Linked DNA regions of Posidoniimonas corsicana. The protein of the gene in region 1 interacts with the protein of each later gene in a pairwise test. Links are inferred from orthologs where the notes say so. Each region holds a gene or a part of one and is shown in the gene's direction. Other genes may lie near its edges.

Region 1 (7,765 bases):
CCGACGAACGCCGGTTCCTGGAACAACTCGTGCACCCCCGCGTCCGTGCAAAGCTGAAGCAGGCGATTGCAGACCACGCCGCGTCCGGCGGGTCCGTGGCGGTGCTCGACATCCCGCTGCTGATCGAGGCCGGTTGGGCCGCCGACTGCGACCTGGTCCTGTTTGTCGATTCCGACCCCGACCAGCGGCGGGCCCGGGCGGCCCAGCGGGGATGGGGCTCCGGCGAGTTGGCTCAACGGGAAGCGGCGCAGCTGCCGATAGCAGAGAAGCGGCTGCGCGCTGACCACGTCATCGACAACGACGGGGACCTAGAGTCCCTCCGCCGCAGCGTAGAGGCCTTCTGGTGCAATGAGGTCGCCCCGCGCGTCAGCGGCTAGCGGCGCCTTCGCTAATCCGCAGCTCGGATACACACTTCCTTTGGGACAATCCCCAAAATTAACATCCCCAACGCGACCATTTTTGTCATACTAGGCCTATCAGTGGCGACCTGAGCGAACTGATCGGACGGGCCTATTCTGGCCTGGCGGCGGGCGACAAGCAGCTCAGACTCCCCTGACCCTCCCCCCACCTACCGGCCGGCGGTCTCACACGCCGGCCCCCTCCACTCTTCCTATTCAGGAGTGAAAAACTCGATCATGGCTGACGCCAGCAATCGCGGGCCGCGTAACGGCGTGCGCCCGCCCCACCACCGCCGCCCCCACCGCACCACCAGCGGAGGCAGCGACAACAGCCGTTACATCGACCAGGAACTGCTCCGCCGCCTCGACCGCGAAGAGCCCCTCTCCCTGGCCGAAGAGCTCGACAAGGCCGCCGAGCGGGTCCGCCGCGCCGGCCCGGCCCTGGGCAAGGCCAAGGAGCTCGACAGCAACATCCACGTGGCCGAGCTGCAGAAGCAGACCATGCCGGCCCTCCTCGAGGTGGCCAAGGCCGAGGGCATCGAGGACTGCGCGGGCCTGAAGAAGCAGGAGCTGATCTTCAAGATCCTCAAGTCGCGCGTGCGGCTGAACGGCCTGATGTTCGGCGAGGGCACCCTGGAGATCCTGCCGGACGGGTTCGGCTTCCTCCGCAGCCCCGACTACCACTACCTCTCCTGCCCGGACGACATCTACGTGTCGCCGAGCCAGATCCGCCGCTTCAACCTCCGCAACGGCAACACGGTGGCCGGCGCCATCCGCCCGCCGAAAGAGAACGAGCGTTACTTCGCGCTGCTGCGGGTCGAGACCATCAACGACCAGGACCCCAACCTGCTGTCGCGGAAGGTCTCGTTCGACGACCTCACCGCGTGCCACCCGGACGAGCGGATCCGCATGGAGACCACCCCCGAGGAGGTGGACATGCGGGTGGTCGACATGATCGTGCCGATCGGCTTCGGCCAGCGTGGCCTGATCGTCAGCCCGCCCCGCGCCGGCAAGACGATCCTGATGCAGAAGATGGCCCGCGCCGTCCTCACCAACTACCCCGACGCCTACGTGATCATGCTGCTCATCGACGAGCGGCCCGAGGAGGTCACGGACATGGAGCGGGAGGTGAAGGGCGCTAACTGCGAGGTCATCAGCAGCACCTTCGACGAACCAGCCGCCCGCCACGTGCAGGTGAGCGAGATGGTCATCGAGAAGGCCAAGCGGATGGTCGAATACGGCAAGGACGTCGTGATTTTCCTGGACAGCATCACCCGCCTGGCCCGGGCGTGGAACTCCGAGTGCCCGTCCAGCGGCAAGGTCCTCTCAGGCGGCATCGACGCCAACGCCATGCAACGCCCCAAGCGGTTCTTCGGCTCCGCCCGCAAGGTGGAGGAGGGGGGCTCGCTGACGATCGTGGCCACCGCGCTGGTCGACACCGGCAGCCGCATGGACGAGGTGATCTTCGAGGAGTTCAAGGGCACGGGCAACCAGGAGATCATGCTCGACCGCGCGCTGGTCGACAAGCGGATCTGGCCCGCCATCGACATCAACCGCTCCGGCACCCGCCGCGAGGAGATGCTGATGGACCCCGAAGAGTACCGCCGCGTCTGCCTGCTGCGTCGGGTCCTCAACGAGCTGGCGCCCGCCGACGCGATGGACATGCTCACCAAGCGGCTCCTCAAGACCGGCAGCAACGCCGAGTTCCTGATGAGCATGAAGGAAGCCTAGCCAGAATGGGGAAGGCGGAAGCGGAAAGGGGAAGCCCTTAGCGGCGGCCTCCGGTCCGACGCCGCCTTTCGCCTTTCCACTTTCCCCACTTGCACGATGCCTAACGTTATTTCCCCAGCGGACGCCCCCGAGAACGCCCGCTTCGCCATCATCGTGGCGGAGTGGAACAAGTCGATCACCCAGAAGCTGCTGGACGGTGCCCTGGCGACCTTCGCCGAGCGGGGCGTGGCCGACGACGCCGTCGACGTGGCGTGGGTGCCCGGCGCCTGGGAGATCCCGGTGGTCACCCAGCGGCTGGCCGACACCTGCCGCTACGCGGGCATCCTCACGCTGGGCGCCGTCATCAAGGGCGACACCGTCCACGACCACTGGATCAACGCCGGCGTGACCGACGGGCTGATGCGGATCGGCATCGAGCACAGCCTGCCGGTGCTGTTCGGCGTGCTGACCTGCGAGACGCTCGAGCAGGCGATCCAGCGAGCCGGCGGGAACGTAGGGAACAAGGGGGCGGAGTGCGCCGAGGCGGCCCTCCACATGGCCGGCTTGCTGGCGGCCCTCCCGACGCGATAATAGGGGATTGCCCGCCCCACCGGCGCGCCGCCTCAGCCCCCCGTCCCCACGCCCGCCCCTATGTCCGTCCGCAGCCGCAGCCGCGAGGTCGCTCTCCAGATCCTGTTCGAGGACGAGCACAACTCGCGCGCGTCGGTCGCTGAGCTGACCGAATTCATCCACGGCCGGCTCAACAACCCCGAGGCGGAGGAGTTCGCCCGGACGCTGATCCTGGGCGTCCGCCGCAACCTGGGCGAGATCGACCAGGAGATCGAGCGGATCGCCCAGAACTGGTCGATCGGCCGGATGGCCGCCACCGATCGCAACGTGCTGCGGCTGGGCGCGTTCGAGATCCTCTACGGCGACACCCCCTTCAAGGTCGCGATCAACGAGTCGGTGGAGCTGGCAAAGCGGTTCGGCAGCGAGAACTCGGCCCAGTTCGTCAACGGCATCCTCGACAAGCTGAAGAAGTAGCCGCAAGACGCGGCGCCGACCAGCCACCCACCCCAACCCCACGCACCAAACTACGCTCCTCATGGCTCTATTCGACCGCTTCAAGAAGGGACTCAAGAAGACCGGCGACCTCCTGAAGACCGACATCCGGGACCTCTTCAAGAGCGAGGGCCGGCTGGTCGACGACGACTTCCTCGAAGAGATCCGCGCCATACTGTTCAAGACCGACATGGGCTACGACTCCGTCGAGGCCCTGGTCGACGAGATCGCCAAGCAGTTCCGCGCCCGCGTGGTGCACCGCGAGGACCTGGTGGCGGCGCTCAAGGTCAAGCTGAAGGAGCTGATGGCGCAGCCCGAGTCGCCCATCGACTTCGCCGACAGCGGCCCGACCGTGGTGATGGTGTGCGGCGTGAACGGCGCCGGCAAGACCACCTCCATCGCCAAGCTGACGCACCTGTTCAAGAGCCAGGGCAAGAGCGTGATCCTCGGCGCCGGCGACACGTTCCGCGCGGCCGCCGTCGAACAGCTCACCATCTGGGCCGACCGGCTCGGCGCCCAGATCGTCACCGGCGAGCCCCAGAGCCACCCGGCGAGCGTGGCGTACCGCGCCGCGGAGCAGGCCGCCAAGGAGGGCATCGACGTCTGCATCGTCGACACGGCCGGCCGCCTGCAGACGCAGCGCAACCTGATGGACGAGCTCACCAAGATCCGCCAGTCGATCGGCAAGCCGGTCCCCGGCGCGCCGCACGAAACGCTCCTCGTGCTCGACGCCACCACCGGCCAGAACGGCATCAGCCAGGCCAACAGCTTCGCCGAGGCCGCCGGCTGCACCGGCCTGGTGCTCGCCAAACTCGACGGCACCGCCAAGGGGGGCGTGGTCGTCGCGATCCGCCAGCAGCTCGGGCTGCCGGTGAAGTACATCGGCGTTGGCGAGAAGCACGAGGACCTGGCGCCGTTCGTTCCGGACGAGTTCGTCGAGGCCCTGTTCGCCGACGTGATGAGCGCAGGCGCGTAGCGCCAGCCCGCCTCACGACCGCGCCAACCGGCCGCACGGGCGCGACCGCCGCTGTCTTTCCCGCCCGAACGGCTTCGCTGCGCGTCGCTAGCGGACGCGCGGCGGCCCAATCTGGCCATTCTTCTCGGACCGGGGGCGATGGGCCGCGTCCGCTCTTCCGATACTCTCCCCCAGCTAGCGTCCCGCCGGGCCGGGGCCGCTGGCCGCCCCCCGTTTCCTCCCTTCCGAGTCCGCCTGCCATGCCCTCCCTCCCATCGCCGCGCGCCGTGGTGACAACCGGCCTGATCGCCCTGTCGGGCGCCGGGGCGGTAGCCAACGAGATCGCGCAGCCGCGGTCCGTGCGGCCGTCGTCGTTCCACTACGAGCACTACTACTCGGACGAGTCGTCGCCGAGCGACGCACTCCCCACCCCGACCCCAGCGCCCCCAACCGCCCCGGCGGCCCCTGCGGCGCCGCTGACACCCGTGGCCGAGCCGGCCCCGTCGTTCGCCCCGCTGTGCGACGACTACGCCGCCTGCTGCCCGCACAGCCGCCACGGCTGCTCCGACGAGCCGTGGTCGCTCAGCCAGACGCTGTGCGGCTGCGACCCCTGGATGGAGGTCGGCGGATGGACCCAGCTCGGCTACCACAGCGACTTCACGCCGCTCTCGCGGCCTGGGGCGGGCAACCAGCTGCTCTCGTTCAACGATGTGCCGCACCGGCTGAACCTGCAGCAGCAGTGGCTCTACTTCGAGCGGGTGGCCGACGGCTCGTGCGGGCTGGACTTCGGCTTCCGCTTCGATGTCATGTACGGCACCGACGCGCAGAAGACCCAGGCGTTCGGCAACCCGGGGGCCGGGACCCGCTACTTCGGCAGCTGGGACGCGTCGCTCGATCACGGCGACTACGGCTGGGCGATGCCGCAGCTGTACGGCGAGGTCGCCTTCGGCGACTGGTCCCTTATCGCTGGCCACTTCTTCACGCTGGTTGGCTACGAGGTCGTGACCGCCCCGGACAACTTCTTCTACAGCCACGCCCTCACGATGTTCAACAGCGAGCCGTTCACCCACACCGGCGTGCTCGCCACGTACAGCGGGCTGGACGGCGTGACGCTGTACGGCGGCTGGACCGCGGGCTGGGACACCGGCTTCGACCAGACCGACGGCGGCAGCAACTACCTGGGCGGCTTCAGCGGCGACATCGTCGACGGGGTCACGGTGACCTACATCTCGACGATCGGCAACTTCGGCGCCCGCTCGTCCGGCGGCAGCGGCTACTCGCACAGCGTGGTTTTCGACTTCACCCTGACCGACAGCCTGAATTACGTGCTGCAGAGCGACTACGTCGACTATGTCGACCAGAGTGGCGGCGGCACGAACGACGATCAGGTGGGCCTCAACCAGTACCTGTTTTACAACGTGAACGACTGCCTGGCGCTGGGGACCCGCCTGGAATGGTGGAAGAGCGACGGAGTTTCCTACTACGAGACGACCTACGGACTGAACTACCGACCGACCTCGAACCTGATTGTCCGGCCCGAGATACGCTACGACTGGACCCCAACCGACGGCGGCTACGCCGACGGGTCGGACCATCAAACGACCTTCGGGGTCGACTGCATCCTGACGTACTGATTGCGACCGACCAACCCAGACCGACACCCCCGACATCCTGACCCCTCACGACCCCCGGGCGTACGCCGCCCGGGGGTCTTTTTTGTCGCCGATGTCCAATCGTAGGCGGCGCCCACTGCTCATCGATCCGGCAGGTCACGCCGCCGGCTGGCGACGTCGCGGCTCCCGGCAGGGTTTTGTCCGAAACGTTTTGTCCAAGAACACGCGCGGAGGGGACAAAACTCGGGGCATACTTCTGCCCAGTTCCCTCGTAAGTGGTTTTGAACTAAGCCATTGCGACATCCTCCAGGGAACAGGGCGGCAGGGGTTTTGTCCGATTCTGTCCGTGCGGATCGGACACGTCGGCGGCGTCGCCGTCGCCACACCACCGCGACGGGCTGAACGCACCACGCAGTGATCGGGCGCCCGCTGGATGGATGGCCAATCTGGCAACCCTTCATTGGACCGCGCGGGGTGGCCGGTTTCATCCACAAACCGGCGACGCCGACAGAAAGGCTGTCGCCTGGCAGCGGCCGTCTGCATCATCTGCGAAGCTCTTGGCCGATTGGCTCCTAGCCGGGCGTAAGCGCCAGAGCCGCCTCTTCCGTGCCACCTCCCACCGGCCACCTCATCAACGCCAACCGTGGTGCGAGCGGAAGCAAGCGGAACCGTGGCCAAACACCCAGCGGCAGACGGGCTCAGCACGCTGCGCGGGTCGGGGCCGACCATCGACCCAAAGCGTCGGCTTACCAGTGCTTAACAACCATGCTCGGCCTGCGCGCAAAGTCGGCGGGCCCAGGAGGTCATGGCGGATCCAGCCCCCCGGCAGGAGGGATCTCAATTTTATTAAATCACCTACCGCAAGCCACTTACGGCAATGGCGGTCAAGAAATCGGCGCTACTGGCACACTCGTTGCTGAGCTGACGCGACATAGCTAGCTATCCGCTTTGTGCCCTAGTGGGCCAGGCGGGTCAGGGACGTAGGTGGAAAACCGAGTTGCGGCCCTGGCCCGTATCGAAAAATCCTTCTGACCGCTCATTTCAATTCGAGGACATCTGATTCATGACTACCGACTTTTCTTGGCGTAGTCTCGCAGCGCTGTTGCTGCTGGGCTTCGCCGTCACGCTGACCGCCACGCCTGCCGCGTTCGCGCAGGAAGAGGGCGAGGCCGAAGTGGCCGCTGAAGAAGCTGAGGTGACCGCCGACGAGGCCGAAGAAACTGCGGAAGCGGCTGAGGAAGAGGCAGAGGAAGCCGACCTGGGCGTCGGATACGCCCTCGACAACGCGGTGCTGTTCATCTGCGCCGTGCTGGTGTTCCTGATGCAGGCCGGCTTCGCGATGGTCGAGGCGGGCTTCAACAGCTCTAAGAACGCGGTGAACATCCTGTTCAAGAACTCGATGGACATCTGCGTCGGCGTGCTGCTGTTCTTCATCATCGGGTTCGGGATCATGTACCCCGGCGCCTACGGTGTTGAGGGTTTCGAGAGCAAGTTCTTCGCCTTCGGCGGGTTCGGTCTGGAAGGCTACGATTCGGCCTCCGACCGCACGTTCAGCCCGGAGGTTGACTGGCTGTTCCAGGCCGTGTTCGCCGCCACCGCCGCGACGATCGTGTCTGGCGCCGTGGCCGGCCGCATGAAGGTGAGCGGCTACCTGATCTACAGCGCTATCCTCACCGGCCTGATCTACCCGATCAGCGGCATGTGGAAGTGGGGCGGCGGCTGGCTCGCCGAGCGTGGCTTCCAGGACTTCGCCGGTTCGGCGGTGGTGCACGGCGTGGGCGGCTTCGCCGGCCTGGCTGGCGCCATGATCCTCGGCCCGCGGATCGGCCGCTACGTCGACGGCAAGTCGGTCCCTATCCCCGGCCACAACATCACGCTGGCCGGCCTGGGCGTGTTCATCCTGTGGTTCGGCTGGTACGGCTTTAACCCGGGCTCGATGCTCGCGTTCCAGGGAACCGGCGACATGGACGGCATGCTGCACTGTGCCCTGACCACCACCCTGGCGGCCGGCGCCGGCGGCATCACCG
Region 2 (4,438 bases), 1.3 Mb from region 1 along the record:
AGCAAGGAAGAGGGCGGCCGCCACACGCCGTTCTTCAGCGGCTACCGCCCGCAGTTCTACTTCCGCACGACGGACGTCACCGGCACGGCCAACCTGATGGGCGACGCCGAGATGTGCATGCCCGGCGACAACACCAAGATCAGCGTCGAGCTGTCCAAGCCGATCGCCATGGACGACGGCGTCCGCTTCGCAATCCGCGAGGGCGGCAAGACGGTCGGTTCCGGTGTTGTGACCAAGATCGTCGAGTAGTTTTAAGAGTGAAAACGCGGTGAGCCGGACGGCGGGCCAGACCCGCCGCCCGCTTTCCGCTTTTCAAAGGGGCGTAGCTCAATTGGCAGAGCACCGGTTTCCAAAACCGGGGGTTGTGAGTTCGAGTCCCACCGCCCCTGCTAGCGAAGCGGCCCGCGAGCCCTGAAGCGGCGGGCCGGCTTGCAGGACTGACCAACGTTGCGGGGCGGAGTCGCCCCGGTAGAAGCGGAGCGGGCCCAGGGCGAGCAATCGCCCGGGCGTCCGGCCGCAGCACAGAGGCTCACAGGATCGTGACCGCATACCTTCATCAGCTGTTCTCGTTCGGGTTCTACAAGCGGACGCAGGGGAAAGTCGCCCGTCAGACGACCTTCTACGCGATCGCTGTGGCGGTGGCTATCGGCGCCTACTCGCTGATGAACTGGATGCAGGCCAACGGCTCGGACAACGCGGAGAAGCTGGCGGTGCCCGTTTCGGTGACGCTCTTCGCCCTCGGCGTGTGGGCCGCGTTCCGGCTGATCCAGCTGCCGTCGTTCGCCGACTTTTTGATCTCCGTCGAGGCGGAGATGAACAAGGTCACCTGGCCGAAGCGGGGCGAGCTGTGGCGGGCGTCGGTGGTGGTGATCCTGACCATCTTCGTGCTCGCCGCGCTGCTGTACCTGTACGACCTGGTCTGGCGGAACCTGTTGGATTTGTTGCTGTCGATTGGCGGCTAGACGCCGGCCGCCGGGGCCGGTTTGGCCGAAGTGAATCTCGTTTTCCAGTTGGTGAATCGTGGTAGAGGGTTCCGACAAGTCGACCGACGAAACCGCCGTCCCCGCGGACGAGGCGGCCGTCGATTCTGAGTCCCAGAACCCGTCGGAGGCCGAGCGCCCCGCCGAGCAGGAAGCGCCGGTCGAACCGGCCGCCGGCGAAGATCTCGACGCGCCAGAGGCCGCCGCCGAGGAGCCCGCCTACGACCCCGAAGCGGACGCCGATCTGGCCGCTGCCGAGGCCGCCATGGACGACGAGGAGCCGGTCGCGTCGCCGGCTGGCCCGCTTGAGCTGATCGAGGACGAGGGCGAAGATATCGCCCTCGACTGGTACATCCTCAAGGTGCAGAGCAACCGCGAGCGGTCGATCTCCGCGGCGCTGCAGCGGAAGGTTGCGATCGAGGGGCTGGACCGCTACTTCGGCGAGATCATGGTCCCGACCGAGAAGGTCACCGAGTTCAAGGCCGGCAAGAAAAAAATTGTCGAGCGGAAGATCTGGCCGGGCTACATCGCGGTGCAGATGCACGTCAACGACGACACTTGGTTCGCCATCCGCGAGACCTCTGGCATCGGCGACTTCACCGGGTCGGGCGGCAAGCCGACCCCGATGGCGCCGCAGGACATCGCCAAGATCCTGCACACCGAAGACGAGGAGACCGACGAGGCCCCCAAGCTGGCGATCCCGTTCAAGGAAGGGGACAAGGTCAAGGTCAAGGACGGCAATTTCGAGAGCTTCGAGGGCGAGGTCAGCAAGATCGACGACATCCACGGCAAGGTGACCGTGATGCTCAGCATCTTTGGGCGTCCGACCCCTGTCGAACTCGAATACTGGCAGGTCGAGGACCTGTAATCCCCTTGCCCCGCCCCGCCCAGGCGGCGTTCCGCGGCGGGCGGCAAGCCACACCACCACCCTTTCAAGACACTAGTCTCGAGCCATGGCCAAGCAGTTAGTCGGACAAGAGAAGTTCCAGATCCCCGGCGGGCAGGCGACCCCCGCCCCGCCTGTCGGCACCGCCCTCGGTAAGCACGGCGTCAACCTCGGCCAGTTCGTTCAGGCGTTCAACGACGCCACGAAGGACGCCGGCGGGATGATGATCCCGGTCGTGGTGAGCGTCTACAACGACCGCTCGTTCGAGTTCATCTGCAAGAGCCCCCCCGCGGCCGTGCTGCTCAAGAAGGCCGCCGGCATCGCCAAGGGTTCGGGCGTTCCGAACAAGACCAAGGTGGGCAAGGTCACGCAGGCCCAGCTGGAGGAGATCGCCACGACCAAGATGAACGACCTCAACGCCCGCGACGTCGAGCACGCGGCTCGGATGGTCGCCGGCACGGCCCGCAGCATGGGGCTAGTCGTCGAGGGCTAGTTCGGGCATACTTACGGGTCTGCCCTTGGCCGGGGCCGGCGAACAGGGGCGTTGCCTCCCGTCGATGGCCGACCGGAACCAATTACAAGCAGCCAACTTACGAAGGTGGGACGCGGGCCCAAGCCCGCGGCTTGGACCACACTTCCCGCAGTTTTGGGGTGAAGCAAAATGGCTAAACAGTCGAAGCGGTACCGCGCACTCTCCGCGGGCCAGAAGAAGAAGGAAGCCTTCCCGCTCGCTGAAGCGGTCAAGACCCTCAAGGGGTTCGACGGCACCAAGTTCGACCAGTCGGTCGAGATCTCGATGCGGCTGGGCATCGACCACACGCAGGCGGACCAGATCGTCCGCGGCTCGATTGTTCTGCCCCACGGCATCGGCAAGGAGCAGCGGGTGGTGGTCTTCGCCAAGGGCCCGCAGGCGACCGCCGCCAAGGATGCCGGCGCCGATGAGGTTGGCGACGACGATCTCGCCAAGAAGATCTTGGGTGGCTGGACGGACTTCGACGTCTGTATCGCCGCGCCGGACATGATGAAGGTGGTCGGCCCGCTCGGCCGGGTGCTCGGCCCCCGCGGCCTGATGCCCTCGCCCCGCGCCGGCACCGTGACGCCGGACGTCGCGACCGCCGTGTCTGAGTACAAGGCGGGCAAGGTTGAGTTCCGCAACGACAAGGGCGGCAACATCCACGCCCCGGTCGGCAAGCTCAGCTTCGAGTCCGACAAGCTTGGCGAGAACATCCAGGCGTTTGTCGACAAGATCCTCGGCCTGAAGCCCGCCGCCGTGAAGGGCGTGTACGTGAAGGGCGTCCACATCAGCGCGACGATGAGCCCGAGCGTGCGTCTCGCCGTTTAGCTTCCCGATCTTTGGTTATGGCCTGGGGGCTGCTCCCCCGGCCCCCTAACCCCAGACCCCCGGTCACTGTCATGAGTAAGTACGTCAAGCAACTAATGACCGACGAGCTGAAGAGCCGTTGGGAGGGCGTCAGCGACGCCCTGCTGGTGGATGTCAGCAAGCTCGAGGCGAACGACACCGTGGTGCTCCGCAGGCGTCTGCGTGAGAAGAGCATCAGTTTGATGGTCGTCAAGAACAGCCTGGCCCGTCGGGCCTCCGAAGGCACCTCGCTCGCCCCCGCGTTCGAGGGCGCCGAGGGGACGATGGCGGTGGTCTGGGGCGGCGAGGATATTGTCTCGCTGGCCAAGGAGATCACCGCGGTCAACGAGGACAAGGCCTTCGAGGACTTTGAGACCCGCGGCGGCGTGATGGAAGGCGCCAAGCTGTCGGCCGACGAGGTCAAGGCCGTCAGCAAGTGGCCCAGCCGTACCGAGCAGCTCAGCATGCTGATGGGTCAGATCCTGGGCCCGGGCATGACGCTCAACGCACAGCTGCTCGGCCCGGGCGCCAGCCTCGGCAGCCAGATCAAGCAGAAGGGCGAGGGCGACGAGTCCTAGGCCCCCCGCTTCCTCCGCTCAGGCCCCGCCCGCTCGGCGCCTGGGGCGGCGAGCGATCAAGAGGCGGGCAACACAGTCACACACGGTTTCGGCGCAGCCCTAGCAGCGATTGCCAGACCGGAAGTTTTTTCAGCGATCACCGACCCCCTGGGGAGGGGGTCACCCCTGCAGAAAGGCAAGGCAGAGACCATGAGTGAAGAAGCAGCCGTTTTGGAGTACTCCGACGCCACCAAGGAAATGGGCGACAAGATTGTCGGCCTGACCCTCAAGGAGGCCAAGGAGCTGAGCGACTACCTGAAGAACGAGCACGGCATCGAGCCGGCCGCTGGTGGCGGCGCGGTTGTCATGGCCGGCCCCGGCGACGCTGGTCCCGCCGCGGCTGCCGAAGAGCAGACCGAGTTCGATGTGGTCATGGAGAGCTTCGGCGACAAGAAGATCGGCGTGATCAAGGTCGTCCGTGGCATCACCGGTCTGGGCCTGAAGGAGGCCAAGGACCTGGTCGAGGGCGTCCCGAGCAAGGTCAAGGAAGGCGTTTCGAAGGAAGACGCCGAGAAGTTCAAGGCCGAACTGGAAGAAGCGGGCGCGACCGTGGCGATCAAGTAGCCACGCGGTTGCTGTTGTGCGGCCGCGGCCT

The links.
Region 2: the proteins of rho (region 1) and nusG interact in binary tests that used the Escherichia coli proteins (3 or more experiments, as listed by UniProt). The link is inferred for Posidoniimonas corsicana from one-to-one orthologs.

Annotation. Positions count from the first base shown.
Region 1 is NZ_SIHJ01000001.1:896,320-904,084, forward strand. The notes cover bases 1-2,882. They hold rho (transcription termination factor Rho), read left to right. Parts: upstream 1-635; coding sequence 636-2,129; downstream 2,130-2,882. Other genes in these bases: coaE (dephospho-CoA kinase), read left to right, coding at 1-377; ribH (6,7-dimethyl-8-ribityllumazine synthase), read left to right, coding at 2,226-2,699; nusB (transcription antitermination factor NusB), read left to right, coding at 2,760-2,882. Outside these bases: more of nusB, read left to right, coding at 2,883-3,152; signal recognition particle-docking protein FtsY, read left to right, coding at 3,214-4,146; KOR34_RS03340 (outer membrane beta-barrel protein), read left to right, coding at 4,386-5,759; KOR34_RS03345 (ammonium transporter), read left to right, coding at 6,802-7,765. UniProt on the Escherichia coli protein: Facilitates transcription termination by a mechanism that involves Rho binding to the nascent RNA, activation of Rho's RNA-dependent ATPase activity, and release of the mRNA from the DNA template.
Region 2 is NZ_SIHJ01000001.1:2,214,331-2,218,768, forward strand. Bases 1-2,934 are described here. They hold nusG (transcription termination/antitermination protein NusG), read left to right. Parts: upstream 1-1,020; coding sequence 1,021-1,848; downstream 1,849-2,934. Other genes in these bases: tuf (elongation factor Tu), read left to right, coding at 1-249; secE (preprotein translocase subunit SecE), read left to right, coding at 540-962; rplK (50S ribosomal protein L11), read left to right, coding at 1,934-2,359; rplA (50S ribosomal protein L1), read left to right, coding at 2,528-2,934. In the rest of the region: more of rplA, read left to right, coding at 2,935-3,208; rplJ (50S ribosomal protein L10), read left to right, coding at 3,280-3,804; rplL (50S ribosomal protein L7/L12), read left to right, coding at 3,994-4,407. UniProt on the Escherichia coli protein: Part of the processive rRNA transcription and antitermination complex (rrnTAC). The complex forms an RNA-chaperone ring around the RNA exit tunnel of RNA polymerase (RNAP).